4 regions of the Sporomusa rhizae genome follow, and region 3 is predicted to be linked to each of the others. Evidence: riboswitches for the same ligand, from Rfam matches in the RefSeq annotation. Region 3 holds a riboswitch; each other region holds the start of a gene.
What was found. Region 3 has a riboswitch for cobalamin ahead of SRRS_RS05550 (TonB-dependent receptor). Riboswitches for the same ligand answer to the same signal wherever they lie in the genome.
Positions count from the first base shown of each region.

Region 1: another riboswitch for cobalamin. It lies ahead of SRRS_RS05140 (hypothetical protein); the one in region 3 lies ahead of SRRS_RS05550 (TonB-dependent receptor).
Region 2: another riboswitch for cobalamin. It lies ahead of SRRS_RS03880 (TonB-dependent receptor domain-containing protein); the one in region 3 lies ahead of SRRS_RS05550 (TonB-dependent receptor).
Region 4: another riboswitch for cobalamin. It lies ahead of cobT (nicotinate-nucleotide--dimethylbenzimidazole phosphoribosyltransferase); the one in region 3 lies ahead of SRRS_RS05550 (TonB-dependent receptor).

Region 1 is NZ_CP156925.1:1,122,837-1,130,508, forward strand. Features, by position in the region: gene SRRS_RS05135 (sirohydrochlorin cobaltochelatase) at 339-1,289, shown strand; cobalamin riboswitch at 1,315-1,499, shown strand; gene SRRS_RS05140 (hypothetical protein) at 1,923-3,569, shown strand; gene SRRS_RS05145 (ABC transporter ATP-binding protein) at 3,574-5,295, shown strand; gene SRRS_RS05150 (energy-coupling factor transporter transmembrane protein EcfT) at 5,243-6,130, shown strand; gene SRRS_RS05155 (PQQ-binding-like beta-propeller repeat protein) at 6,136-7,557, shown strand; gene SRRS_RS05160 (hypothetical protein) at 7,562-7,672, shown strand, end outside.
Region 2 is NZ_CP156925.1:845,037-852,708, reverse strand. Features, by position in the region: gene SRRS_RS03880 (TonB-dependent receptor domain-containing protein) at 1-3,935, opposite strand, end outside; cobalamin riboswitch at 4,113-4,297, opposite strand; gene SRRS_RS03875 (hypothetical protein) at 4,692-4,925, opposite strand; gene SRRS_RS03870 (TraY domain-containing protein) at 5,052-5,234, shown strand; gene SRRS_RS03865 (GNAT family N-acetyltransferase) at 5,406-5,861, shown strand; gene SRRS_RS03860 (helix-turn-helix domain-containing protein) at 6,460-6,684, shown strand; gene SRRS_RS03855 (hypothetical protein) at 7,008-7,672, shown strand, end outside.
Region 3 is NZ_CP156925.1:1,235,959-1,243,630, forward strand. Features, by position in the region: gene SRRS_RS05540 (autotransporter domain-containing protein) at 1-1,906, shown strand, start outside; gene SRRS_RS05545 (hypothetical protein) at 2,029-2,511, shown strand; cobalamin riboswitch at 2,703-2,885, shown strand; gene SRRS_RS05550 (TonB-dependent receptor) at 3,082-5,862, shown strand; gene SRRS_RS05555 (hypothetical protein) at 5,914-7,672, shown strand, end outside.
Region 4 is NZ_CP156925.1:4,698,228-4,705,899, forward strand. Features, by position in the region: gene SRRS_RS21980 (LTA synthase family protein) at 72-1,874, opposite strand; gene SRRS_RS21985 (nicotinate-nucleotide--dimethylbenzimidazole phosphoribosyltransferase) at 1,880-2,938, opposite strand; gene cobT (nicotinate-nucleotide--dimethylbenzimidazole phosphoribosyltransferase) at 2,931-3,971, opposite strand; cobalamin riboswitch at 4,142-4,331, opposite strand; gene SRRS_RS21995 (ABC transporter substrate-binding protein) at 4,450-5,616, opposite strand; gene SRRS_RS22000 (Bug family tripartite tricarboxylate transporter substrate binding protein) at 6,029-7,000, opposite strand; gene SRRS_RS22005 (Bug family tripartite tricarboxylate transporter substrate binding protein) at 7,081-7,672, opposite strand, start outside.

The sequences.
Region 1 (7,672 bases), 110 kb from region 3:
TGTTACCCACGAGGTATGGGGAGGGGATTACAGTATACGCTTTATGGCGTACTAGCTTAATTCACTCCTGGTTAACTGCCAGGAGTTTTCATTTAGCATACTGTTAAAAAACTCCTGACTGCAAATGGTCAGGAGTTTAAATTTTTATGCCATTTTTCTAAAGATTTCCTTTCGAACTTTGCGCCGATTGGCGCGGGTCAAATGACCCTCAATTTTTCCAAATAAGCATGATATACATATATATTATCTAGAGGGAGGACTGTGAACAGAGAACAGCATACGGTGTAATCGCCTGCTTTGGCTTGGAATTATAAGACATTTTGAGGAGTGAATTTGTTATGAAAAAACTGTATTCTTTATGTGTCACAATGTGCATGCTTGCCGTGTTTGGCTGCGTCAGTCTGCTTCCGTCGGTGGCGTCTGCTGCTCCGGCAGGTGCTGGTAAAAAGGCTATATTGGTTGTAAGCTTTGGCACTACTTATGCAGATACCAGAAAAGTGACCACGGAAGCTGTAGAAAACAAAATTCAGTCAGCTTTTCCGGATTATGAAGTTCGTCATGCTTTTACCTCCCGAATTATCATCAAAAAACTTGCTGATAGGGATGGACTGAAATTTGATACCGAAAAACAAGCATTAGAGAAATTGAAAGCAGAAGGGTACAAAGAAGTAATTATTCAGCCTCTTCACATTGAAGCTGGGGATGAATATGAAAAACTCATGCGTGTGGTTTCAACGTTTGAAAAGTCCTTTGACAAAATATCAGTGGGTCGACCGCTTCTTTATTATACTGGACAGGAAGGCGAAAAACCCGATGATTACTTGCTTGCTATAAAAGCATTACAAAATCAATTACCTAAAATAGGGAAAAATGAAGCGGTTGCTTTCATGGGACATGGCGGCGTCAATCCATCCAATACTGCTTATGCTGCCTTGCAGATGAAACTTCAAGATGCCGGTCTCAAAAATGTTTTTGTATTTACGGTTGAAGGATATCCCACAATAGAAAACCTTATTGAGAAACTAAAAACAAACAAAATTAAGAAAGTAACTTTAATGCCGATGATGTTGGTTGCTGGCGATCATGCTAATAATGATATGGCTGGCGATGATAAGGAATCATATAAATCACAATTGATTGCAGCCGGATTCCAGGTTGATGCTTATATCCATGGTTTAGGCGAAAACCCGGGAATTCAAGATATCTATGTACAGCACACTAAAGATGCTGTCGATAATAAGTATAAAGAACGCGGCAAAGATAAACCTACTATTCCGACTATTGAATAGAAAACCGGATAAAATATTAATAAAACTAAATATTATTGAGCTAGGTGCCCTACGGGGCTTAATAGGGAAGACCGGTTAAAAGCCGGCGCGGTCCCGCCACTGTAATGGGGAGCAAATCCAAGAGAATGCCACTGAGATGAAAAGTCTTGGGAAGGTTTGGATGCGCAATGAACCAGAGTCAGGAGAACTGCCTAACTGACAGTCACCGTTTTACCCACGAGGTATGGGGAGGGGATTACAGTACGCATCCTTTTATGTAGGAAATGTTATTAAAAGGCGATTACTGGATTTTACTCCTGGTACCTAGTGCCAGGAGTATTTATTTTGGTAGATACCCCGGACTGACAGGAAACAGTCCGGAGTTTTCTATAAAGCACATAAACTAAGTCCTTTGCTTAGCGCAGTAGCGCAGGGTCAATTTTGACCCTTCTTTTTTTAACGTCTATAAAATTTACATAAAGTAGACTTAGCTTCAGATGGGGTTTTGACCCCACCTGAAGGTTAGTCGCCCTTATCCAGAGACTTACGCTCGCCTGTGTCAGTAGGGGTATGACTTCCATTTGGAGAAGAGGGAGTCTTAGAGCGGCTTAGTCATCGGATAAACGAAGTCTTTGGTGTAAAGGGGGAAAAAGTTTGACCATCAAAAAAGCACTGGCTGGATTGGTAACAGTGCTGTATGTATTGTTCGCAATTCCTATTGGTCAGGCCAAAGATGGCTTGACTTTTTCCTGTCAACTTCCGTATTACTTGGGAAAGGTCAAGGATTCTGTAACTTCGGGTACACAAACAGCGGCGCTGTTTAATATTGAAAACCGCGACTCAGCCGATAAAGAGGTGGTCATTACCATCAGTCTGCCGCCAGGGTTTAGTCCTGTCGGAACTCAGGAAAATTGGGAGATAAAAAAAAGAACAGATTATTATGTTTTAACAAGGAAAATGCTGCTGCCAGGCGGCTATAGCCATTGGTACGATTTGCTGCCTCTCCAGGTGGCGTCGGAATTGCCGCCTGGCTCGTATACAGCCAGTATCACGGCAGGGGCGTTGACGCAGCAGGTGCCGGTTGCCGTGACGGCGTCTCAAACAGCTGACGTTTTGCCGATTACGGTAGTTGGTATTATTTTACCTTTAGATAAAGACGGTAACACCGATGATCGTAGGGGGCAAAACGTTTTATTGTTAAGAGACCGGCAATGGGATTATTACAAAAATTTGCTGATTGGCAAAGGGGCATCCAATCAGGAGGTTGAGGCTATTCACCCGGTAACGCATTTGGGGGTGGATATTGATAATCCTTCTGGAGTACAAAAGCTGGCAGTTGTTACCGTCCGCCTGCTGGATGCAGGCAGTCATCAGCCGGTAGCCGGCTTGTTTACTCCCGGAGCAACCAATGAAGATACAAATGGTGGCGCGTTGGACAGGCAAAAAGATTATTTAGAGTCTTTTGTGGCTCTAAACGGTGACACAAAGCAACGTCTGTTGATGCCGGTGTATGCCGATGAACGTGCATTAGCAGGCGGCGATTATATGTTACAGGCCGAAATCAGTGATGGGATTACACCCAACATAGTGTATGAGTCGCCGCTTACTATCGTGAAAAAAGATAGCAAAGCGCTGGTTGTAGTCAGTATAGCTGCATTGGCGGTAATGGCAGGTCTGATCGTAGCGTTTAGTCGTCTCAGGCGGGTGCTTGCGGCACTCAAAACCCGGTGGTTGGTAACAATCGCCTTATTTGGTGCGTCTGCTTTTGCCGTAGTTAATGTACCGTCTACCTTGTTAAATGATTTTTTTCACATTATATTGGGGCCGTTCGCTGTTATCGTTACCGGTCTGTTTAACGGAGTATTTCTCTATATGATGGTGGTGGCGCTGGTTATCTTAATTCCCCGCCCGGGCGTAGTTGCGCTTATGACGGTTATTCGCATGCTTTTAGCTATGCTGGCTTTTGGACAAATTTCACCAATTGGTGTGTTGTCCTATTGCTTGCAAGCCTTGCTTCTGGAACTATTCATTTATGGCAGCGGGATGTACGGCTGGCTGCAAAAACAGGAGGGTGAAAGAATCCCTGCAGGCAAAATAGTGCTTTTGGCTGTTTGCTGTGGTGTGGCTGATACTATTTCTACTTATGTATTGTTACAAGGTATGGCATTTTTGTATCGTATGTATTATGCAAGTTGGTATATTGCTATGGTGCTGGCCATCAACGGGTTTGTTTATACAGCGATAGGCGCTGCCTGTGGCACTGCTCTAGGCACCAGGTTAGCCAGGATAGGGGGTGACTGATCAGATGAAGGGCAATGTACAATTTTGTAATGTTTCCTTTACCTATAAGCATCGAAGTGCTCCCAGTATTAAAGATGTCAGTCTGGAGGTTGAACAAGGAGATTTCCTGCTATTAACCGGAGCCACCGGCTGTGGCAAAAGTACCTTGCTCAAAATGCTCAACGGCCTTATTCCCCACGACAGCGGCGGGAAGCTTGCGGGCGAAATATTGGTTGGCGGGCGCTCTACGCGTACTTTAGGTATAGCAGAGATGAGCCGCACTGTGGGTATGGTATTTCAAAATCCGGATGACCAGATTTTTTCTACAACGGTGTTCGATGAGGTTGCCTTTGTTTTAGAGAATATGGGGTTGAAGCAGGAACAAGTTGAGCCACAAGTTCAAGAAGCTTTACGGCTGGTAGGTTTGCTAGATAGAGCCGGCGCCAGCGTACATGCTTTGTCAGGCGGACAAAAACAGCGCCTGGCCGTAGCCGCCGTGCTGGCTGCTAAGCCGCAGGTGTTAGCGCTTGATGAACCGATCAGCCAGCTTGACCCGCAGGGTTCGGCTGAATTATTGGCGGTTTTGAAAGACCTTAATGTTAACATGGGAATTACGATTATCATTGTTGAGCACCGGCTGCATGAAGTATTGCCGCTCTGTCATAAGGTAGCAATCATGGAGGCCGGTAAGCTCATTTGGCAGGGGGTACGCGAAAAGGCGTACAGCCGTCAGGAAATATTTGCCGCAAACGGACTCAGGCTGCCGCAGTCTGTCGCCATTTGCCACCAACTTGGCGTTACGGCTTGTTCGGATAAGGTCAGTGATGCCGTAGCTGCGATCAGGAAATGTTACGATGTTCCCAAGTACACGCCGGTTACCGAACTGGCCGCGGCAGGTCTTAGGGGGCAGCAGCCGGCAGAGCTACCCGCGATTCGCGCTCAGCATTTGACTTTTTATTATGACAATCCGGAGCATGTAATCCTTAAGGAAGTGGAACTTGTTGTGCCTCCCGGGCAATTTATTGCCTTAATGGGAAGCAATGGGGCGGGTAAGTCCACCTTACTGCATTTGATTGGCGGGTTACTGAAACCCATTGCAGGTGACATAAAGGTGCTTGGAAAACAGGTTGCCGGTGTGACACCATCTGTTGGCATGGTTTTACAAAATCCGGACTTTATGCTGTTTAACAGCACTGTGCGTGAGGAAATTGGTTTTAGTCTGCGGCAGCAGCAAGGAAATGCTCCTGGCTGGACAGAGTATTGCCAACAACTTGTAGATAAATTGGGGCTGAATGATTTAGAAGAGGATTTTCCTCTGGCGTTAAGCCGTGGACAAAGACTCAGGGTGGCTATTGCCGCTGTATTAGTCGGTCAGCCACAGGTTTTGCTCTTAGATGAGCCGACAACCGGTCAGGATATAGGACATATTGAGGATATTGTCCTGGTGCTCAAAGAATATACCCGGCAAGGCGGCAGCATTATTTTTTGTACCCATGATACGGAAGTTGCTGCACGGTTTGCTGACCGAATTGTTGTTATGCGGCAAGGCAGGATTGTGGCCGACGATATACCGACCGCAATTTTTCAGGACCAGGATATGCTTAAGGCTACCGGACTTAAGCCGCCGGCAGCGCTTTGCCTCTCTCAGGCATTATATGGTGGCACTGCGCTTACGGTAGAGGAGGTGGTAGAGTATGTACGACAGACATGTATGGGAGGCTACACCCGGGCAGACTCTGCTTCATAGAATTGATGTCCGTACCAAACTGGTATTACTGATTTTGCTGGCGGCTCTGATTCTGCTTGTAGACAGTCCACGGTCATTATTTTTGTTATTTTGTTTAGCTCTGGGCCTGCATGTTGTTGCCCGCTCATCACCTGCCAGATGGCGTGTACTCATGGTGTTTGTCCTCTTAGGTATCTGGGGTTCGATGACAAGTCAGGCGCTGTTTTATTCCCGGGAGCCGCGAACTATTATTGCGTGTTTACTGCCGCCTGCCACACCGGCTTTTGGAGCATTGACCGGCGGGGTGTTCATTTACCGGGAAGGGTTGGAATACGGTGCTATCCAGGCACTGCGTTCCGGTACTATGCTCACATTAGGCCTGTTAATTAACTGGACATCAGATCCCCGTCAGTTGCTGCGCAGTCTGCTGTCATGGCGGCTGCCCTATGAATTGGGGTTTATGTTGATTACCGGTCTGCGGTTTTTGCCGGTAATCTTTCAAGAGACCGCGGTTGTGTTGACAGCGCAACGCCTTAGAGGGTTTAAACCATTCAGAACACTATCACCCAGTCGGCTGATACAGACCGCTTTTCAAACACTATTTCCTATACTGGCGCGAACGCTGCGCCGGGCGGCAACCTTGGCTGCTTCTGTTGAGAGCCGTGGCTTTGGCCGGGAAACACCGCAGGCTGTATTACCTAAATGGTCGCGTTATGAGCGCTTTTTTTGCCACTCCCTGCTATTGGCCGTGTCCTGTCTTATGGTTCTCAAAGCAGTGGATGCACTACAGTTTAATGGCTTGTTATATGTACCGTCCTGGCGGGGGTTATATGATTTGATGAAAGTGTGGCTGTAAGGCATATGAAGAAAAAACTCTTTACGATAATAATCACCGTGCTATTCATTGTTACATTGGGACTATTAGGATCGCATATTTTTAGCCTGGACAGTCGAATGAGTATGGCCGGTAAACAGAGTGGTACTCAGACCGGAGCTTATGTCAAAACAACGGAAACTGTGCTGGGGCAGACAGAAGTATATAACTACCAGCGAATGGGATTTAATAAAGGCTTTGTCCGCTTCTCACCTGACAGCCGCTATCTGGCAGTTGGATCGGAAACAGGCGAGGTACTGTTATTTAACACGAAAGGCAGCCTTGTTTGGCGGAAAAACATGGGGTTAGGAAAGATAACGGCAGTAGAGTTTTCTCCGGACGGACAGTCGATACTTATTGGCGAAAACAGTCCGCAGGGATATTTGTTTAGTCTTGCTGCCAAAGATGGCCGTGAGCTATGGCGGCAGGCCAGTGTGAATGAGCTGGGGGCGAACATTAAAGAAAAAACTTTCCCCGGTGTGGTAGCTGTCAAGACGGATGCCAACGGAATGATTTATGCGGTTGCGCAGCGGTATATAAGACAGCCTGACGGTCGTAACGAGTATATTGGCCGTATTTATAAATTTACGCCAGAGGGTGAACAGGTAGGGCTTTTTCCCAGTGACCACAATCTTGATGCCTGGGTAAGCTGGATTAGTGTCGATGCTGCTGGCGAAAGGGCCTATTTTGCCACGGCTAACTATGATATTGCGAAATATAAGTATGACCGGAGCATATATTGTTTGGACGGGAGGCTGGAAACAGTGTTGTGGAGCAATATCGTAGATGTAGCTCACCCGTATCAAAATGTTGCGATGCGCACAAGCCCGGAAGTAAGCGCTAATGGCCGCTATACAGCCGCTATTGCCAGTGATGGCCGCTGTTTTCTGTTTGATGGAATACAAGGTAAGGAACTATGGCGGCGCAGTATCAGCCAGCCGCAAAAAATTGCCGGTGTCTATATTAATGCCACAGGTAATTACGTTCAAATGTTCGGTGAGTATGTTGTGTTTACAACAGGCAATACCTATAACCGGGCCAATTGGCAGCTGCCAACCCCGGTGGAAAGTCCAAGCTCAAACAGTTTATTCGTTTTTGACTTACAGGGTAACTTGATGAATAACTATAAATTCGGCGGTATGATTGAGCAAATAGCGGCAGGCAGCAGGCAGGCAGCGTTAGCCGTCGGCCGGAATGTTCGTTCCAAAGACCTTTCAGTGCATGGTTTGTATATTGTAACAATACCGGAAGCGCAGTTAGTGGATCGTGTGGCTACTGACGGGCCTTGTATTGCGGCCGATATCAGTGCGGACGGGAAATATGCCGCCGGTATTGAAGCACCGATCCAGCTTGACGACGGACGGGTCGTTGGAGAATATAAGTTAGTGTTATTAACAAGACAGGAATAACAATATGGATATTTCGTTAGCATTATCAGATGTTTTGAAAATGTGGAAAACGGCGTTACCGGCCATGTTTTTAGGCTGTTATTGCGGTGTGGCTCTTAAAAACGGCCGTTTTTTT
Region 2 (7,672 bases), 390 kb from region 3:
GTCCAGGTGGCGGCCAGATTAAGATCCCAACGGTCCCATTTCAATTGACTCTCCAGTTCCACACCGTGGGCCTTGCCCTCACCGCCGTTGTTGTAGTAAGAGACACCGAGAGGAGTAACATTCAGCAGCATCAGGTCATGGGTCCGGTTGGCAAAATAGGTCAGCGAAACATCGGCTTTGGCCCCCAGCGTCCGGCCCTGCCAGGTAACGCCGGCGTCCCAGTTGAGGCCGTGCTCAAACTCCGGCGGCGGCAAGTCGTCCGGTGTCGGTCGCAACGAGGCTCCGTCGCCGAAAATCTCATAGAAATTGGGAAAATGGTGGAAGGTGCCCCAGCTGCCGCGCACGGTCCAGTGCTCGCCAATTGCTTTTTTCGCGCCAACGCCGAAGGAATATTTCCAGGCGTCCTTACTGTCCTCCTTATAGGCGGTCATGTCCAGCTTATCCATCTTAAACACCGGTGTCAGTTGGAAGGTGCCGGAGCGGTTGAGCTGCATGGTATCCTGCAGTTGGAGGTGCCAGCGCTCAATCTGATAATATTTCAGCCATTTGCCGGCACCGATGGAGCTGTCCCGGCCACTGCCGGTGCTATCGTCGTCCCCGTTTTTAAGGTACTTATCCAGGTCGGACAGCTCGGTATCCATCCGTTCGCGGGAATAACCGGCATACAGCTCTACGAGGTGGCTGCCGCCCAGCTTCCAGGCGGCGTCCAGAGACCCGCCGAACCGTTTGCTGCGAAGGTTGCTCCAGGCCAAGCCGGGATAATAAGCCGTGTGGGCAACCGTCTGGTGGCCGCTGCGCCAGTGTTTGTCCGAGTCCCGCCAGTCGATCTGCCAGCCCCAATCCAAATTGCCGGCCTGCTGCCGCCGGCCCACCGACAAGTCGGTCTGCCTGATCTCCTGATAAGGAGGGTGCAACCGCCCGATGAGAGGGTATTTCCGGTATTCCTCCGCAAGATCACAGTCTTCATCACCGACACTCTCGGCAAAATGCCGGAACTGGTCTTTCACTGCCAGCTTGACCTGCCAGTTCCCGTCCTGCCACTTGAGCAGCCCGTCGGTCAGGTGATAATCATTATTCCGCCGGTGCCGCCGGTCGGCTGTCAACGGCCCTAAATTCCCGTACTTATCCCTAGGGTGATAGTGGTTGGTATAGGGGAAATCGCCGTCGCTCTGGTCGCGGTTGACCGCCAGCAGCAGGCTGCCCTGACCGAGCGGGGCCGTCACCTCCAGGTTGCCCTTGTAGCCGCCGAAGGAGCTCAGGCCGGCTGACACCGAGCCGCCGCTCTTGCCGGGCTTCTTGGTGACAATGTTAATGACGCCACCCATCGGCGCGCCGGCAAAGCGGGCCGGAACATAGCCGCGGTAGACCTCGATGCGGGCGACATTGTCCATCGGGATGGCCGACAGGTCCACACCGGTTTCCGAGGTAAGGTTCAACTCCACGCCGTCCAGATAAATGCCGACCTGAGCGGCCGTACTGCCCCGGACGCGGGCTACGCTGTAGTTTCTCGATCCCCGGACTTTTTGGATGTGGACACCGGGCACGGTTTCCAGGTAATCAGGCAGCGTCTTCTGCTCCCCCTGGAAATCCTCCGGCCGGATGACCGACACGGTGCCGGGCGAAAGGTCCCGCTCCCATTTGGGGCGCGGGGCCTCGACGGTTACCGTTTCGAAGGTGTAGTCCGCCGGTTCGGTCAGGGTTGCCGCAGCAGTCTGGCGGTCCGGCTGCTCTTTATTGCCCGGTATGCTTTTGCCCTTAGGCGCGTCCGTGCGCTGCAGCCGTGTGCCATCCGCCATTGCCGTTGTTGCCTGGCCGGCTGAAAGCGGATCCTGCTTAAGTGGCGCCTCCGTTTGTGGTGATACCGGTTCGTCTTTCACTGCGGCCTGACTGTCAAGCGCTTGCGGCGTAGGGGCGGCGGCTGACACCCTAGCCGGAGCCGGTTGGCTGTGTCCGTCTCCGGCCACAGCTGCTGTAACTGCTGCCGCCGGCTCCTGTAACCGGCGATCGGCGTCTGCCTTGCCGGCCTTAGCCGGCAAGCCCCATTTCCAAGCCAGGCCGCCATTGATCTGCCAGTCTTTGCGGACATCGCCGCCGGTGGACTTGCTAAATTCCAAAAACGCCGAACTGTCGCGGGCCGTTTGCAACCTGGCGCCTAGATTAAACTCCACCCAGGTGTCCTGCCCCGCCCCGGTCAGTAAGGCCGCACGGTCACCGGAGAAACGGGCTTCCAACTTACTGCTGCCGAAATCATGCAGGGCCGTGACGGCAGCGTATGCGTGACCGCGGTGCTGCTCATCGCCGAACTCCCTGCCCACGGTCACGCCCAGCCGGCCGACCACCGGCCGGTCAGCGGTTTGCGCAACCGTTAGCTGGTTGGGCAGGGTGTAGCTTACCCGGTCGATGGTGCCGACCGATAAACCGGCCTGGGGTTCATAATACCAGCCGTCAGACAAGTCCCGGCGATAACCGTACTGCGCACTGATCCCGCTGGCCCAGCTGTCATACTGGGCTGTATTGCTGCTGTCGCTGTCATAAAACTGGTAGTCGTTTTTAATTTTCGTCATCCGGGCCGCCAAATCCAAATAGTGGCCGTTGTTGCCGGTCCAGGAGGCGTAGGCTCCCATGCTCGTGCCGGTCAGGTCCCCCTGGCCGGTGGCATAGCCGGCATCGGCACTGATCCGGCCCAGCATCAGGCCGTAGTACAACGTCCCGTTAAAGAAATCACCCTCCCGGGTCTTGTCAAACCCGACCTGCAGCCCGTCATAGCTTTGGTTGAAGCTGCGCCCGTACGCGCCGTGGCTGTTCAGCTTGCCCCGGAAGCTATGCGCCCAGACCTCTTCACTTACCGGCCTGTCCGCCGCCCCGGCAGGGAACGCCGAATCTTTTTTCGCAAAATGCCGGGCATGCAGCTCATTCATACGGTTAAAGAGATTGTCCTCTTCAATGCGCCAGACATTGCGGAAAGCCAGTTGGGCATCGCTGGCCATTTTGCCGGATTCGGAAATGACACCGGTATTGTGAGACTTCACCCCCAGCAGGATTGCTTTCCCTGCCTGTAGGTTGTTCCAGTCGATGATCGGTATTAGTTCGTAAATCCGCAGCGGACCGTCCACAAGGGAGACTTGCCCCAGTACATTAACCTGCTGGTAAGCAGCGCTGCCGGCGGCACTGAGATCAACCACAACATAATTGTACTTCATTGGATCAATAATCTTATCTATGGGCCGCAGGAATACCCCACCCGCGCCGCGTACTAGGCTCTTATAGCTGGGATCATAGGCAGACTGCACGTAGATCGTGCCGCTGCCGGTCAGTTGTTTAACGGTAAAGCCGCCTACCGCTGCTGTTCCTATGCTCGGAGTTTTTACATGGGTATTGATGCGAAGCACAACGTTACCGGTTAGGTTCAGTTTTTCCACCGTCAGGGCGATCGGTTTTATACTAGGCTCTTTACTAGGAGAAGGCTCCTGATAGCCCACACTGTTGCCCTTCCAGGCCAGATCCAGCATACTGCCGGCAGACAAGGTAAGCTCGGCAGCAGTTATATAAGCGGCCCTTGTTACCGCCGGCAAATCCATCGGACGCCATCTTTCTCCGGCCAGCAATATAATTGGCGCATTGTATTTTTTTGGGTTTGTTGGCACAGTTCCGGCACCACCCTTGGTGGCTGTCGATTCGTAGGTATCATAGCCATCGATCTCCCCTTTTGATGTCCAGGTACCATCTGCCGGAGTGGTAAACGCAGCCGCCGTATTGATAAACGCGGTTAAGCCCAACACCAGCAACAAGACCAGGCGGAGCACCACACATTTAGCGCCGCGCCCACCGCTGCTGCGACGGATCGATTTCATCCGGCCGGTGTTTTTCGCCAGCTCGGACACCACCTGCCAACAGGCGCGGGCCCGGTTCCAAATGACTTTGTAGATATGGTTCAAAGGTAATCATTCCTTTTTATCCTGTTTTTTCTTCGTTACTCTTTTGCCTATACCCCAATTAGGGCTTGGCTTAGTTTTGCAATAAAAAAAACTCCCTCAACGGAAGTTTTTTATATCCAATTACCCGGAAATTTTTCGGTAATTGTACATAATCTCCTCCCTGTCGCTCGCAGGTAAAATGGTGATTGTCGAACAGGCAGTTCTCCTGACTCCGGTTCATCGCTGTCCCGCGCCTTCCCAAAGCCTGATGCTTCAGTGGCAAAAATGCGAGACTACTCCCCGTTACAGTGGCGGGACCGTGCCGGTATTTCACCGGACTTCCCTATTAAGCCCTTGCGGGCACCTATCCCCGAAATATGCTGTTGTTCTTTCGGTTTCATCTTATGATGGATAATTCTGGATTATGACTGTTTATCCCTTCAAATGGATATAATTTTTCTGCGGACTCTTTCCATAAACTTCAACGCGGACAATGTTGGGCTGCCTTTTCCCCAAATTGAAGCCGGGTGTTTGCTGCACTGTACTGGAAACAATCGTATGTGGAACATACCCTTGTTTTCCATTCGGTTGTCTCCATCACAGAGTGTCGCGTTGTGACAGTAGGCAACAAGTGTCTATTAGACACATTTTAAAGCAGACTTTGCCCTTGTTTGTCGGCTTAACAAGGTAAGCCTGCCGTGGTTTAGTTTGCTCTTTTAGTTACTCCTTTCCGTAAGTTCAATTTTCATGAACCTTATTATGTAGTTTCGTGTCTGCTCAAAGTTCGTATCTAAATGACTCAAACTCTGCCAGCGCTGCCTCCAGCCGCCGGAGAGCTTCGGTGGTATCTGCACCTTTGCTCAGTCGGGAAAATTCATCAGATGCCTTGCGAATTCTATCATATATCTCGCTTTCCCGTTTCCGGTACTCTGCCGATGTTTGCCCTCTTACCAGGGAAAATCCGCCGACGCAATGATTCAATTTTCTTGACCCTTGTCCATGTAGTAGCAATACTGGCTTCCCTCCTTTCCATAGTACATTTTAATCATATCACGCCGTCATTTTGCCGTCAATACGCCATATTTAACTCTTTTAATATACAGTTATTGTAATCAGGCTCTATTGGAGGAGATTATCGTGTCACCTAATACGTCTAAGTTCACACTTCGTATCGACCAACAAACACTCGAAAAGTTTCGCTATATTGCTGACAATAATTTCAGAACAGTCAATAAAGAGCTAGAAATGATTATAAAAGCTCATATAGCCACATACGAGGCAAAAAACGGCGAGATTAAGATTGATTTAAACACAAAATAAAGTAGACTTAAAAGCGCCGGATCAAATAGAAGTCGTCAGTTAGCCTCTTTCCTGTTTCTCTGGATTACCTGGTAGGTAGAAAGGATAACGCAGAAACAAATAAATAAGCTCAACCGGTAAGGTAGGCAAAGCTGCGCTTAGTGTGAATATCTATGTGTGAGGATGATGGCTGTGAAATTTATATATACAGATGGCCGCAACCAAGATTTCATTAACCTCTGCAAATTACTTGATGAATATCTCAATGAAATTGCCGGCGGCGAAGAAAACCGAAAGCAGTATATTTCCTATAACGCACTTGATAATATTCACGATGTAATCTTAGCTCATGATGATGATAACGAGCCCATTGGCTGCGCCAGCTTTAAACGCTATGACGAAAAAACCGCTGAAGTAAAACGGGTTTTTGTAAAAAAAGAATACCGCAGGAAAGGCATTTCCAAAACGTTAATGATTCTATTAGAAAAACGAGCGAGAGAAAAAGGTTTTAGCACTCTACTATTAGAAACAGGTGCACCTCTTGTCGAAGCTATAGCCTTATATCATAGCCTGGGTTATCTTATAATCGCAAACTATGGCCAATACAAAGATTTGCGAGGATCTGTTTGTATGCAAAAGAATTTATGATGAGCCGTACTTCAAAGCCCCGTATGTAAGACCCTCAAAAATTTAATAGAAACTAACCAGTGTACAAAAACCAAGCGATCAAACGCGATACAATTGATTGCTTGGTTTTTAATTACAGGGAACATCTACCGCCGGAATGACTAATATTCCAAATAGAGCAAATAGTAATGGAGCATACTTGTAAAAGACCCGCATCTTATCCCCTCTTTACGACATTTGGAGCCATAGCTGATTCACTGTCCCCTGTTTCATTTTATTCATGGCACCGTTCACTCGGCACTCTAGATTTCCTAAAGTGCAGCACAAAATAAGGCAGTCCATTGAAGTTATAACGTCGCTGATTTATAATAAAATAGTATATTTGTAACCAAGTTTGGACGCGCTGCGCTACCTTTCATCGCGCACATCCCGCACTACTTCCATTCCTCGTCATGTGTGGAAGCTTATTTATTTGTTTGTTGGATTTACCTTCTTCCATTTTGTCTGAGACTTGCCATCTTGTATGACAATTATATTTTTTGTGCCAATGGCACGTTTTTATACTCATATTATAATGTGCAGTTAGCACAAAGTCAACTTATTTTTAAGGGATGATGGTATGATTTTACCAATATTAGCGGAAAGACTTAAATATTTACGCGAACAACGGAACTTTAAGCTGAAAGAAGTGGCTACGGCTGTTGGTATTACACCTAGTGCAGTCGGTTCACTAGAACATGGAAGAAGACCGATAAGTATCATAACACTTATTAAAATGGCTAAATTCTATGGTGTATCGACTGATTGGCTTCTGGGCCTAACAGGTAATCCTGAAAGAAATTAGTTCGAAGTAACTCGCTATTTTCTTTTTGTATGCCTTGTCTTAATATTGGCTGGTGCCTGCTACATTATAATAGATATATCTAATCCTGTGACTAAAATTTTATATTGTCTAAAAAATCCATCCATATACTGAATTGGTCCGCAAAAATTTATAAACTCGTACCTCCTCTAATTCCTACTACCTCATTCATGCAATCGCCTAATTATAAATTAGCTTATTAAAAAAAATCAAAAACAGAAAGAAATCTGCGATTATTAACAAATTAAATTACCCTTAATAATTCGAGATAATTTCGAAGTATAAATTTACAAAGGAGAGGCAAGATGGATAATCGTCCTTTATGGGAAAGACTATTTTACTATTTGATATCCTTTATTTTGCTAATATTTTTAGGGTGGATATTAATTTATAATCTCCAACATCAGCAATCTATAGATACGAATAATCTTTTAATTTTACTATTAATGGTCTTTATAACTTTAGGTTTTGTTTTTGATAAAATCTCACTTGGTAAAATATTATCGGTCGATCGTCAAGTAAAAGAGCTAGAAAAAAAACAGAAAACAATCAATGATGATAATCATAAATTTAAAGAAGATATAATGAAAACTCTTTTAACCTCTATAACACAAGTAAATCAATCAACAAGAACATCAAATAATATTCACATTGCTTCTGTTTTACCAGCTACTCCCGAGGATAAAAATACTTCAGAACAAAACGAAGAAAATAACACTAATCACGAATTATCCTGTAATGATAATTTAAATAACCAAAACTCTTGTATCTCTTCAATAACAAATAAGGGAAGTAATAATCCTTCCCATAAAGATTATTATATACCTGCCCAGTTAAGGCCATACATCTCAATGGAAATGCTTGATACTCTAAAGACTTCAAATTGGCGAGGAGTTCTAACTAATAACATAATCGCAATGATTGCAATCATTGCTTGTGCTAGAAAGAAAGGAATAAGCGCAGATTCTAT
Region 3 (7,672 bases):
TGACGGCAAAGTAACGATTACAGCCGCCAATGGTACAGGCATTAAAATGACCGGACCAAAAACTACCGCTAAAGCTCAGTTGCTTACGGCGAGCGACACTGTAACAAATGACGGCGTTATTAATGGTGATCTTGATATAACGGCGGCTGCCGGTATTGATATGAGCGGCGGTAAAGTGCTTAGCGTTACCGGTAATACCAAGATCACAGCCAGCGGTGATGATGCCGTCAAGGCCGACAATGGCACGGCAAATCTTAACGGCGGCGCGAATATTATTGTCACCGCAGGCAAAAACGCTCTTCATACTTTAAACGGCGGTATGATCAAAATTGCCGGTGACAAAGCTGTGAATATCAGCGGGAATGTAGTTAATGACAGCGGCACCATCGATATCGGCTTGAGTAAAAACGGATCTTTACTGAACGGCAGCATCACTACCGCCGAAGGAGCCACAACGAAACTGACCTTAGCCAATGGCGGTGCGTGGGGCGTAACCGGCGACGTGGCAAGCAGCATTACTGAGCTTGCAGGCGGCAGCAGTAAGAGTGCTAAAGGCTTTATCAAACAAGCTTCGGCGAAAGAGATCACAATTGACAAATATAGCGGCCAGGTCACTGCTATCTATGAACACGACGCAACTGCGCCTACGAACATCAAGGGCGGCGGCATAACCATCAAATCCGCAGATACCGGTTCTGTATTTACACTGAGTACTGATAATAGCGGTATCAATACCAAAGATAGTAGGGAAGTTTTAAAAGTACTCAATGCTTTGTCTAACAAACTGACCTATAAGGGCGCGGAAGAAACTAAAAACCTCAGCGGGAAAGTGGAAATAGCCGAAGGCTTATTGACCTCCAGTGCCGGGATTAAGGTGGGCGATATTACTTTCGGCACCGACGGTAATGGCAGTTGCACAACGGTTGCGGATATCGAAAATGGACAACCGGCAAATAACACACCGGAAATCTTCTACGGCTCCGAGCAAACTGCCATGATGCGTGGCGCAAAATCCGCCATGGTTTCAGCGGCTATGGCTTGGCGGGCGGAAAACAACGACCTCCTGAAACGCATGGGTGATTTACGCTTGGGAGCCGGGAAAGAAGACGGAATATGGGCGCGGATGTATGCCGGCAAATCCAAATACGATAAAGAGCAGACCTATTATGATAACTCATACCGGACAATCCAACTGGGTTATGACAAAGCCATTGGCATAAGCGGCTGGCGCCTGGGCGCCGCCGTAAGCTATAACGACGGCAAAAGTAATTACGAGCGCGGCGACGGCGATAATTCATCAACCAGTCTGGCCCTGTATGGAACCTGGCTGGGTGAAAAAGGACATTATCTGGATTTAATTATGAAAGAAAGCCGCGTCAAGAGTGATTATAAGGTATTTAATGACTATGGCTACAAACTGAATGGCGACTATAAGGCATGGGGAACTTCGGTCAGTGCCGAATACGGGCGCCGCATCCGGCAAAATAACGGCTTTTACTATGAACCGCAAGTGGAGTTGACGTATGCACGGCTAGGCGGCGACAGCTACAATGCGCACAGCGATTATCTGGGAGGTACCACCCTGCGGGTAGATCAGGACGGCATGAATAGTCTCATTGGCCGTTTGGGTATCGGTATCGGACACGAAACAGCAAAAAGCAGCGTTTATGCCAAAGTATCTCTGCTGCATGAATTCTGCGGCAACTTCAGTACCTCTTACTCTGCTGCCAATGAACCTACCAAAGAAACTAAGCTGGACTTTGGCGATTCCTGGTGGGTATTCCAGCTTGGCGGGACTACCAAATTAAATAATCATACATCTGCTTACGCAAATGTTGAAAAAACAGCCGGAGCGGATATTAAAACCGACTGGCGCGTTGACGCCGGCGTGCGTTGGACTTTTTAGTATTAATGTAATAAAAACACCCTGTGACCGTGTTACGGTCTGCGGGCACAGGGTGTTTTTAAAAAACCGGAAATTCCCGCTTGCGGGCAGTGCCGGACAAAATAAATTAGGAGTTGATTGTGATGTTGTCAGAAATGCAAAATCAAGAAATCGCTACAGAACAAGCGGGAAAGCAAATGAATGCGAAAGCCGAAAAATTTCAAAAATCTTTGGAGGACAACAATATAAATTTATTTAGTACCGAGTTAATAGAAGATACTTTGAAAAGCTCAGTTTTTCGTTCACGGATTGAAGTAAAAGGTCAACAATTGCCGGCAGTGATTATTATTGACGAGAGCATATTTACCATTATCCGCACACAGATTGTTACAGGTATTGATGCCGATAAACGAGCTGACTTATTGCATTGTGTCAATGAGATGAACGAAAAGTTTAAGATTTTCAAATATTATTTGGCAGAAGACGGCACTTTACTTATGGATGTTTGCATTCCGTTTGTGGACGAAACGTTTGACAGCAATATGATTCATTTGATGGTAGACGTATTAGTCCGGCATCTTGATGAAACATATCCTCGACTGATGCAAAAAGTCTGGGGAGTATAACAATTGGTTTACAGTCCCGATCTGCCAGGGAATTTCTGTCGAATTCCAGTACTGTTTCGTCAAAAATTTGCTGAATTATATGGAAAATGATTAGCAAATGCAGTAAAAAATCACTCGTTTGAGGTATTTACGAATATTCTTACCTTACGCTACCATGGGGATATAATCCATATCTGAAAATATTTTGAAACAATATAAATATGGGTGCAGGTGCCCTTCGGGGCTTAATAGGGAAGCCGGTGTAATGCCGGCACGGTCCCGCCACTGTAATGGGGAGCCGCTTCAAGATATGCCACTGGAACCTAGCGTTCCGGGAAGGTTTGGAGACGCGATGATCCTAAGTCAGGAGAACTGCCTGCATGACAATCGCCATTATACCTGCGAGCGACGGGGAGGAGATTACGGTAAGTGGCCGGGTAAAGCCCGGCTGCTGGCGTAATGAGCATAACTCCCGGTAAGGGGGTTTTTTTATTGAAAGTTTTTCATTGTCTGCCGGGTTTTTAACACTTGGGTATGCAATTCGTTACAAGGGTTGACTTGATTATTTAAATCTATGGCTGGAGAGATTGTATGAAAAACAAAAAAAAGGCACTGGCAACTAATCGTTTGCTTACGGGATCACGGACAGGCCTGGCTTTGGTGTTGGCGGCATCAATCTCCGCGGGTATTGGTTTTCAAACGGTACACGCCGAAGGAAATGCGAATGCGGATACTCAGGATTTCACCCTGGAAGGGGTTACCGTGGAAGCGAAACGGCCTGATTGGGAAAGTAAATTGTCGCCGGGGTCGGTTACGGTTATCCGACCGGACGATTATAAAGGCGAACAAAAAACCCTGCCCGATTTATTGAAAAACGTTCCTGGCGTTCATGTTCGCGAGGTGAACGGCAAAGGACAATATACCACAGTCAGCATCCGGGGATCAACCGCGGCGCAGGTCGGTGTATTTATCGACGGTGTACTTACCAATCTAGGCGGTGATGCCGCTGTGGACATTTCCACAATACCGGTCAAAAATGTCGAGCGTATCGAAGTGTACCGCGGTTATATTCCCAGCCGGTTTGGCGGTACCTATATGGGCGGTGTCATCAATATTGTGACCAAACGGCCGGACAAGGCCAATGTGTCTGCGGAGATAGGACGGGCTGGTTACGGTGGTAGAAGCTACTCCCTGCAGGTAGATACCCCTTTAGGTAACGGCAGTTTAATGGTGGGGCTGAACCGTGAGCAAAGCGACGGCGATTTTAAATACAAAAACTATGCGGCGGAACGTAATCTTCCCTATGCCATGAAAATGCGCGACGGTTATCAGACCGAGATTGAGAATTTTAACACCGATATGATCGAGAATGCAAAGCAGCGCTATAATGTCAGTCTCACTGAACCGGAAAAAGCAGCCTTCAAAGGAAATACAGAAGAGTGGTTGCGCTTTGTCCGGGACAATACGACAGGCACAGATAATTTTTACAACCGGGCGTATGCGGGAAATTATACGACTGCCCCGGGGGAAAGCGCGAATATACTGTGGGGCGCAATCAAAGACACAGAGAAATGGACAGGAAAGTTCTCCAAACCGGCCGAGTTTAGAAATTTCTTTGAAAACGCCGATGTGGCAACCAAGGATGCGATTTATAAGGATTATGCCCGGGCCGAGGCAGAATATGCAGTTCGTAAAGCCGACCCGGATACCAACCCCGACATGGCCGGAAAAAGTCAAAAGCTAGCCGAATGGAAAGAGAAAATGAAATTGCTGGAAAACGATGAGCGGCGTCGCCAGTACAACGATTTTAAGAATACCGATGCGCTGATCAAATGGCAGGATGATAACTGGATGATCAAAGGCAGCTGGAAGAAAATTGACCGGCATTTGCCGGATGGCCTTTGGGGAAATGACAGCGCCAGCACCGCGGTAAGTTCCGGCAGTTATGTGGATGCCAAAGATATCTACTACGCCGAAAGCCGCAGGCAGAAAGTCGATGCCAGGGAATTTTTGGTGCAGCGCCGCGACACGGTAGGAAAACTGGAATGGGGCTGGATGATTGACTACCTGCATCAAGATAAAAGATACAATACGGAAAAGCCTTATGAATATGATAAAGCGCCGCCCTGGCAAACACCGATGCGATTATGGAGCAATTATAAATCAAACAAGTACAATCTTCAGATCGACGGCAGCTACAAATTATCAGACTCCCAACTGCTTGAGGTTCAGACAAATTTTTCAAGTGAAAAAATGCGCGTACACGGTTCCAGAATGGATGACTATTCCAAAGATGAGGCCATCGGGGATGTAGGCACCGCGATGGCAAGTTACCGCAATTATTACAAACAGGAGCTGTTCAATGTTCAAATCCAAGATACCTTTACAATGGACCGAAAGGAAACAGTATGGCTGACGGCAAGCGGGCGCTATAATCAATCCAAAATTTTCGGGAGCAGTACCCGGATGCAAAAAGAAGATGCACACAAATGGTTTAAAAAGGAGGATGAGCAAACCGACGGCAAGGCTACCTGGCAATTGGCTCTGAAGAAGAAGTTTGACGATAATTTTACCATGCGTATGACCGGCGGCACCTATTACCGGTTATTGAACCTGTATGAAATAGCCGGCGACGGAGCCGGCATCCTGCCGCCGCCACGGGGCGCGGCTGCGAACGGAACCGCTTTCCCGCTGCCGGAGGAGGGGAAACAATTTGATATCAGCGCGCTGCTGAACGGCAAAATGCTAAACGCCGATGCCAACCTGACAGTTACTTATTTTTGGCGGGATTCCGATAATATGCTGCAACTAGCGCGTCGCGGAGTGGATTATTGGTCTTACTTTAATGACAATCACGGCAAGGCCCATGGGGTGGAGATACAGACCGGGTTGAACTGGAGCAAGGTTTCCCTGGACCTGCAGGCTACTTATACCAAACTACGAATGGAACGGCGTAACAGTACTTTTGCTGATTACGGTCAGACTGAACCCTGGCGGGAGGTTTGGCAAACGTATGCGCCGGAATGGGAAGGCTCCGCCCGGCTGACCTATCATCCCACCGCGCAACTGGCGGTGTTCGGTGAAGTCAAGTATGTCGATGAGTATTTCACCGACAGTACGAAGGACAAACGCGGCGGCCAAGATTCCTATCTGTCCGGCAGACCGGTGGGCGCGTTAACTACAGTAGGCGCCGGGCTTAAATGGAAACCGCAAAAAAGCCTGCAAGTAACCTTAGGTTGTAATGATATCTTCGATAAAGGTCCAAAAATGAGAATTTACAGTCCGAAGCTGTCGCCGGTTGACGGGTATGTCAATCCGGAATTTCCTATTCAGGGCAGGACTTATTATGCAACGATACGTTATGAATTTTAATCTAAGTCTACTTTATCAATAAGGATGATTTGAAAGGAGTGGCAAGATCTAATGTTGTGTCATCAAAAAAAGCGTTATAGCAGGAGGAAAAATCTCGCAGCAGCTGTTTTGTTAGGCTGCTTATTGAGCAGTAACCAGGTATTGGGGGCGGATCTGGCAGCCGTAGTGCCGTCAAACTTTGATAAGAGTCAAGTCGGGACATTAAGCGGTTCCAGAGTCACTGCTTATATTGATCCTGCTTCGGCTGCGATGAAAATCGATGAACTCAACCGGGATCCTTCCGTATTTACGATCAATCACAATGGGAAAATTCAAGTGCTTTTGCGGCAGTATACGTATAGTACAACTAATTTGGCGGCAGTGAATATTATTAACCCTGCCAACAAGAAGTGGAGTGATTATGCAATTTCCGGTGAGTTACCGAGTGTACCTAATATTCATGCCGCGGCAACTCAGGGGGATTATCTTTATACTACAGACTATGATTTTGGCAATATTGCCGTTGCCAATTTAAACAAAGCGATCTTGGCTGAGAGTGAACATCATAGCTTAAAGGAAGACGCCTCAACGGTAACCGGCAGCAAGTTTTCTGATAAAACCACGTTTCATGGAGAAGGTCTGGTAGTTAAGGACAAATATCTTTATGCTATCACCAGTGTAAATCTTAACGGTGGTTATGATAATTATGATGACGGTTATTTAATGCAATATGAAATAAAAAAAGATGGCAGCCTGGTGGCCATAGATGCGCAGCGTATCGGCAAAAATACTTTTAATGTTCATTCCTTCAACGATACGCTATTTACCTGCTCTACCGGCGGTTATCAGCAATTGGGTTACCCCAACGCAGAGACTGCCATTCATGCGGTAAATGTTAACAGGGGCAACCTGAATTCCTCCCGTAAAATTTCTATCCCTGAAGGTGTAAAAGGCGAGTTCCGGGATATGGCCATTACCAATGATGGTACGGCGTATGTTTTTGGCGGCTATTATGATGGGAGTTATGGCGGCATTATCGGCAATGTGTATAAAACAACGATAACCAATCTGCTGGCCGATAAACCTGCTGCCTGGGAAAAAGTGATTGAAATTAATGACTGGCCCGGGTTCAACTGGGATATCGAAGTGGAATCCAATCCGCGCCGTCTGTGGTTTTTGGCCGGAAATAAACTGCAAATCTATCAGGACGGCAGTACAAAGCCGTTAGAATTTGACGCTTCCAAATTTGCGACCAAAGAAGGGCTCAATCAATTTAATTCCTGGGGCTTTGCCTTTATTACTCCTGACACCGTAGCCGGCGGTAATACCCAAACCTTGCAGCTAGAGGTTGGTGAAGGCTTGACTTCCCCGGGGGCAACAATTTCCAAAACCATCATTTTGCCTGCGCTGGATGGTTCCGCCAATGGGACTAACGCCATCAGCGGTACACCAGATTATACGACCCGTATTATGGGGACGCAGCAATATAATAACGGTACCGGTGTTGAATACACCGATACGGAATACCAAACGAAAGGCGTTACCACGGATTTCAAGAACTACAAGTTTGACCAGGATACCGTTCTCGGCTTAAAGGCCAGTGCCGCAGGCGATTACAAAACCAATATCCTGGCGGCGGTCTTTGCCCGTTATGGTCAGGATATCACTGTTGATGCAGGCAGCCATGCTTTGACGCTGAATGTCGAGAACAATGCCGGCAATCCTACCGGCGTTTATGCCGGCAACGGCAAGAATGTCACAATCAATGCGGGACAGCTAAATATTAATACCGCCACTTACGCTAACGGCGAAATGGTGACGAATGCGATTT
Region 4 (7,672 bases), 2.4 Mb from region 3:
GCAGCCCTTTAATTATAAAGGACTGCCTGATTTGCACACAGTAACCATCTACCATAATTCACAGAATAATCTCACCTTGTACCAAAATAACTGCTGCGAATAATCTTATCTGCTATCTCCCACCCGGATACTACCTGTTCCCTATCCCGCTCTGTCGTCGCCTGACCAATAAACTGACCATCAGACAGAACGGCAAAATTTTTAGCGGTATTCAAAAGATTCCTCCCCATAGCGGTGGTCGTGTACTCCTGCTCATCGATTCCCATGAGATAGGCTACTGTTGGCAATATATCGATATGTCCGCCTATGGTTGGTATTTCCCGCCCTTGTAGATTTTTATGATAAACGATAAATGGAACCCTATGCTCGTCATCCAGCCACCAGTCTTCCGCCGGTGCAATACTTTTTACTTCTTCCGGATACAGCTTATGTACTCCAGTATGGTCGCCGTAAATCACGACAACGGTGTTGTCTAGAATTCCGGCTTTCTCCAGCCGGTCCAAAAACTGGCCTAACTGGGTATCCGTGTAGTGGACTGTATGAAAACTCTTCCCCAGCATAGTTCCGGAAAATTTCGCGTCAACCGTTAATTCCTTGTATTTATCCGGCAATTCATAGGTACTATGATTGGTCAAAGTAATCATAAATACCAAGAATGGCCATTTGCGCTCAGCAATCAGCGGTGCCGTCTGACGGAAAAAAGAACCGTCACTTAACCCCAGTCCAATTTGTTCATCTAATTGGAAGTTAGTCGCGTCCAAACATAATTCATAACCTGTCGACTCCATGTTATACTGCCAGTTCCAATAGGCTTTATTATCGGGGTGCACAGCCAAGGTTGAGTATCCCTCTTTGCGAAACAGCTTCGGCAGCGAATTATAGGTGTTATTCGGATAACGAAAATACTCGGTACCCCGGCGCAGCGGGTATATCGAATTATTGGCCATAAATTCAGCATCCGCGGTAGTCCCGTTACTAACCTGTTCATAAAAATTGGCGAAATATAGACTATTCTCGAGTAAACGGTTAAGTACAGGGGTGATTTCCCGGCCATTTAACGTATGCTTCAAATAAAAAGTCTCCAACGACTCTACTTGAATAAAAATCAAGTTCTGTCCCTTAAACAATCCTTTATACTCATTGCCTGGCAACACTTCGTTCTTCTCACGGTACCAAGCCGTAATATCATTTTTTTCCTGCGTGGTAAGCTCCAAGGGCCGACAGTCAGCAATATAGTTGTACCCATCAAATAAATGGTAGCCCAGGGGCGATAACCCGGTCACTGTCTGGCTGGGTGCCCAACACATGGAGAATAGCCATTGCTTTTGACCGCGCTCTTCCGAAACATCAAAGATGTAATGAGCATAGCCCAAATAAACAGCAGCAAGCCCGGTTAATAGAACATACAGCAATTTGTTTCTGTTTATTTGGTGACTGCGTCGATAAACAAACACTGTTGCCGCCATTAAAACCGGGATATCCCAGAACAGCTTACTATCTTCGCCTCTGCTCATTGACCATATACTGCTGCCTAAGTTTTCAAGATTGGCGGCCTGACTTATCGCATGCAGCGAGAGAAATGTTGCGAACGCCCGGTAATTCCATAAATCAAAAAGAAAAATGAAGGACAGTATCAGATTGATTCCGATTAAGAACCATGCTCTATTCCGGCCTTTAAGTAAAAAGGCCGGTGATAAAACGATAATGATAAAAGCAAGATATACCGCGTAACTAGGCACAACCGCACAAAAATCTGCGAAATAAGCCTTTTGAAATTCCGTATAATTAACTACCCCGATTACCAGGGCCGATTTAAACAGCAGTGCCAGTAAGGTACCAAGCCACAGCAAATAAACGTTGTAGGATTGCTTCATAGCGGCTACCCTCTGACTGACTTGTTTTGTTTTAGCGCCCCCGGCCCGTCCTGTGCAACAGCAACCTCGGCCTCGCCAAAGGTTTTCATATCACTCAGAACATGCAGCGAAGCCTTAAGTAGCGACATCCCCATAGCAGCCCCGGTGCCCTCGCCGACATTCATAGCTAACTTTAAATACGCAGGCAAGTCCAGCAGCGTAAGAATAGCGGCATGCCCCGGTTCGGCGGCAAAATGCGAACCAATCAGATACTCTTTGGCTTGCGGTGCTATTTTTACTGCCAGCAAGGCGGCCGCACCGCTGGCAACTCCGTCCAGTACCACCGCTGCACGCTCCGATGCGGCGCCGAGTATCACGCCAACAAGCCCAGCAATGGCTAAGCTTCCTACTTTTGTCAGCATATCCAGCGGATTTTGCTTATCCGGATGATTCACCTGCAGTGCCTGTCTAACAATCGCGCAGGTCTTTTCCTCCCAGTCTGCCGCGAGCGGTGCACCATAGCAAGCGGCAATAGCCAGACCAGGAAGATTTCCGGCCATCCCCATTTCGCCCAAACCGATAATCTGTACGCCTTGCGCTATTTGTTCTCTGGCAATGGTGATTCCCAAAGCAATAGCCCGCATGGTTTGTTCCCGGGTCATGGCCGAACCATTCGCCATATTCTCAGTGCCATAGGCTATTTTCTCCGGCCGTACTCCCGGGAAAGGCGGTAAATCGGAGGCCACGCCAATATCAATAACCAGCGGCTTTGCCTGAGCATGCCCGGCAAGTACATTGATGATCGACTTACCCTGGGAAAATCGGTGAAGTTTCTGTGCTGTTGTCAACTGCCTGTTGTCCCAGGCAAATTCAGCAGCTACGCCATTATCAGCCGCCATAATAATAATACTTTTTTCCAGACCGCTCGGACGGGGATTACCGGTAATGCCCGCAAGTTGTCTGGCTATATGTTCAAAATAATGCAGGCTGTTAAGCGGTTTGGTCAGGTTATCCAACCGCAATTGGCAGCGTTCCATTGCCGTCGTATCCAGAGGTTTTATTGATGTAATTATATCTTCAAGCATGAGTCCGGCCTCCCAGAGTATTCAGAAGTTTTATCGCCGCCTGTAACATATCTATAGCAACCGACGCACCAATAGCTTCGCCCAGCCGTACCCCCATATCCAGGCAGGCTTCCAAATGTAAATGGCTAAGGGCAATGATATGAGCCGGCTCACCTGACAGATGGGACGCAAATATATACTCTTTACACAACGGATTAATAGCATTAGCAATCAACGCCGCCGCCGTGGTATTCAGACCGTCAATAACTACGGCGCAGCGGTTAGCAGCACACCCCAAAACGACTCCGGCTAACGCACCAATTTCAAAGCCTCCCACCTTAGCCAACACGTCGAGCCCATCCTGGGCATTCGGTTTGTTTAGAGCGAGTGCCTGGCGTACAATTTCAATCTTCACCTGCATCCGGCTATCAGAAATGCCTGTTCCCCTGCCGGTAATCTGTTCCGGCGACAACCCTGTAAACGCGCCCACAACAGCAGCGCTAGAGGTAGTATTGCCAATACCCATTTCCCCTAGGCTAAAACATCTATAACCTTCCCGTACCTTTTCATTAACAATTTCAATCCCGGCTTCTATTGCCTGCACAGCCTGTTCACGCGTCATGGCCGGGCCGCGGGTAAAATCATTGGTGCCGTAGGCAATCTTCCGGTGCCGCAATCCGGGCACATGGGACATATCGCCGGCAATACCCATATCAACAACCACCATATCGGCGCCGCAGAAATTCGCAAAAGCATTAGCGCTGGCACCTTTTGATATCAGATAGTTGGCGGTCATATGCATAGTAGTTTCCACAGGGTAAGCGCTGATTCCCTGCCTGGCAACTCCGTGATCGGCCGAACTAATCACCATACAAGTCTTAGGCAAAGCCGGCCATTGCTCACCAGTAATACCTGCGTACTGCTTAACCATTTGCCCTAGATGGCCAAGACTGCCGCTTTGCCCGGCTACAGCCAGCAAGGATTCTTCTACTTGCTGCATAATACCGGTGTCGGTAGAAGTAATGTGTAAAAGTGCATCATTGAGTAAACTCATAGCAACCCCCATAAAAATTACAAAGTAAAGAAAACACTTCATTCGCCAACCCTTCGCCCAAAACAACAGCCGGTTTGCCTTTATCCAGACAAAGTTACCTGTTTTTGCCAGTACAAAAACAAAAGACTCTTTTGGTAAATCTCCAAAAAAGCCTTCTTTTTCCACGAAGGATGGTAAAGACGGTGTAAGGCAGGTCTCCTGGCTCCCGGTTCATCAATACTTACGCCTTCCCCTTGACGAGTGACATCTGTAAGCTCTCCCCGGTACAGTGGCGGGCCCGCGCTTATGCATGAAATCATGCTCAGACTTCCCTATTCTCCCTAGCCGTTAGCTAAAGGCACCTTAACCGCATACTATTCATTTAATGCCCTAATTATAACAAACCCGCGAAATAGCGTCAACGGTAAAGTAATAAAGAAGCAACCCTATCTATGCCTTACAGCAATAATAGGGTTGCCCTTCAATTTATATACGATACCTATGGCTTAACCGTAGCCTTAAACATTTGCTTGCCGTCTTTCATTTCGATAATAACAGCATTTTTCACTGCGTCATGAGTTGCGTTCAGAGTCGTCGAACCAGTGATGGTAGTAAAGTCTTTGGTAGCGGCAAGAGCCTCACGAATTTTAGTCGGGTCCAGGCTGTTGGCGCGTTTGATAGCGTCAATCAGCACATTGGCCGCATCATAGCCAAGTACGGACATAGCGTCAGGTGCCTGTCCATATTCTTTTTTGTAGGCTTCAACAAATTCTCTAGAAGTAGCACTGGTATCATCTACCGAATAATGATTCGTGAAATAAGTATTGTTGAGTGCCGCTGCTGTCCCTATTTCCACAAGCTTTGGCGAATCCCAGCCGTCGCCGCCAACAATAGGTACGGTAATACCAAGCTCCCGCGCTTGTTTTACGATTTTGCCAACTTCTTCGTAATAACCTGGTACATAAAGAACTTCGACATTTAGTGCCTTAACTTTGGTCAGGATTGTTTTAAAATCCTGGTCTTTTTGCAAGTAGGCCTCTTCGGCTAAAACCGCGCCGCCGCCTTTGGTAAAAGCATCTTTAAAGAATGCAGCCAAACCTTTACTGTAGTCGCTGCTGCTGTCAACCAACATTGCAGCTTTTTTAAGGTTTAGGGTATTGAGAACAAAGTTAGCGCCTACCGTTCCTTGGAACGGGTCGATGAAGCAAACACGGAACGTATAGTCTTTTACCTTGCCGGTTTTCTCATCAACAGTAACTTTGGGATTAGTTGCACCCACTGCTAAAAACGGTACTTTGGTGGACTCAGCTACACTAGAGGCAGCGATAGCATTGGAGCTGGCAAACATACCGGTGATGGCTACAACTTTGTCCTGCGTCGCCAATTTAGTCATAGCATTGGCCGCTTCAGAGGGTTCACTTTTGTTATCGGCAATAACAGCTTTAATTTGTTTGCCAAGTACCCCACCCTTGGCGTTGGCTTCTTTAATTGCCATCTTCGCACCATTGGCTGAAGAAGTCCCCATAGTTGCATTGCCGCCAGTCATCTCATTTAAAATTCCAATTTTGACTTCATTGGAATTCGCTCCCCCGCAACCAGTTACAATACCTGCCATGAGCAACATGATAATTAACATGGCTGCCGTTTTTACCCCTGTCTTCTTCATTGCTAAAATTCCTCCTCTTTTTTGGCTGCAGCTGCTTGTCCTGAATGCATAAAATTGCACAATAAACTTTATAATATAAGTTTATATCAGGCAAAAAATATAAAATGAGCCTTTGCTTACATACTGCAAAAGTATACTGTTAAAATACTTTTATAGTATTTTTTCAACCTCTATCCATTATAATTCTAAATTATATTACATGTTTTTTATTATTTCAAGGTATTTTTAGCTCTTTTTGTTTAACTATTATTATATTTTTATTCATTTGTACTCATCGAATGTACATACGGTTTCTTTGTCCGTCACTCATGTCTTTTGGCTTATATTTTTCTTTTATTTTTACTCTTCTTATAAATATTAAAGTGTGCCCTCTTCCCGAAAGAAGATAGCACACTTTAATTTAACTCATTTATTATTTCTTTTGCGCTTTAATTATATCGGCTATTCCAGTTTCTTTTATAATCTTCGTTAGCTTTATGTTATCTTTTAGCCATCGATCACCAAATTCCTCTGAACCTGAGTATTTTATTTCCATTCCGATATCTGCCATACTTTTCTTAAACTCGGAGTCGTTAATCATTTCCTTAAGACCCGCCAACAACCTTTCCTTTTCCGAAACTGGAAGCTCTTTTGGGGCAACTATTCCAATCCAAAAATTAAACGCAAGATTTATTCCTTGTTCCTTAAATGTAGGTATATTTTCGAAATCAGGGATAGTCAAACGTGTTTCCTCAGCAACACCCAATATTTTAACTTTCCCGCTTTTTACATGTTCTTTTATAACAGCCGGATTTCCAAAAATAAATTGTACATGACCACCTAATAAGGCAGTAAGGGACTCCATATCGCCCTTAAAAGGAACCTGCACAACGTTGATTCCTGCTTCTTTGCCAAGCATCTCACCAGCAATATGACTTGTTGATCCTAATCCCGCATGTCCAAATTTGATTTCACCAGGATGTTCTTTAGCATAATTCACTAAATCGTTTACACTATTCCAGGGCTTATCCGCTTGTATTGCTACGACCATTGGTAAGCTTACTACCTGAACCAGAGGCTCCAAGGCTGTAGCGTAATGGTATCTCGTTTCGCCATAAAGCGGTTGTAATATCGCACTAGTACCAGCGACCCCGATTGTGTATCCATCAGGTTTTGCACCAGCAATTTCGTTCATGCCGATTGTACCGGCACCCCCGGTCACATTAACAACCACTAACGGTTGTCCAAGATGTTTATGAGATGATTTTTCCAGCGCTCTTGCCAGTAAGTCCATACCACCCCCGGCAGCAAACGGTACAATGATATTAATGGGCTTAGTAGGATATTGCCGCGCAATTACACTCTCCTTTGTCAAATTACTGCACCCCCCTAATATAATTGACATGCATAAAAGGCCTATCAGCACCACAAGTAATTTAGTTTTATAGCTCATCGGACTATCTCCAATTTAAAATTTATAAACCCCTATTTCTTTTGCGCCCTAATTATATCGGCGATACCTGTTTCTTTTACAATCTTAGTCCATTTCACATTATCTTCAGCCCATCGGTCATTAAATTCATCTGGACCTAAGTACTCCACTTCCATTCCTATATCCATCATGACCTTTTTAAACTCAGGATCATTAATCATTTTCTTAAGTCCAGCTACTAATTTTGCTTTTTCAGCTGCCGGAATACCCTTAGGAGCTACTATTCCATTGCTAAAGTTAAACGAAACATTAATTCCTTGCTCTTTAAATGTTGGCACATTTTCGAATCCATGGATGGTCATGCGTTTTTCCTCAGCAACACCCAATATTTTGACTGTTCCACTTTGCACGTGTTCTTTTAAAGCAGCCGGATTGCCTGAAAGAATTTGTATATGTCCGCCTAACAAAGCAGTTAGCGCTTCTGAATCACCTTTAAATGGAACCTGAGCAAGCTTAATGCCTGCTTCTTTGTTCAACATCTCACCCACAACATGTGTCGCTGTTCCTAATCCTGCATGCCCAAATTTAATTTGACCAGGATGCTCTTTGGCATAATTGACTAAATCACTTAAGTTGTTCCAAGGT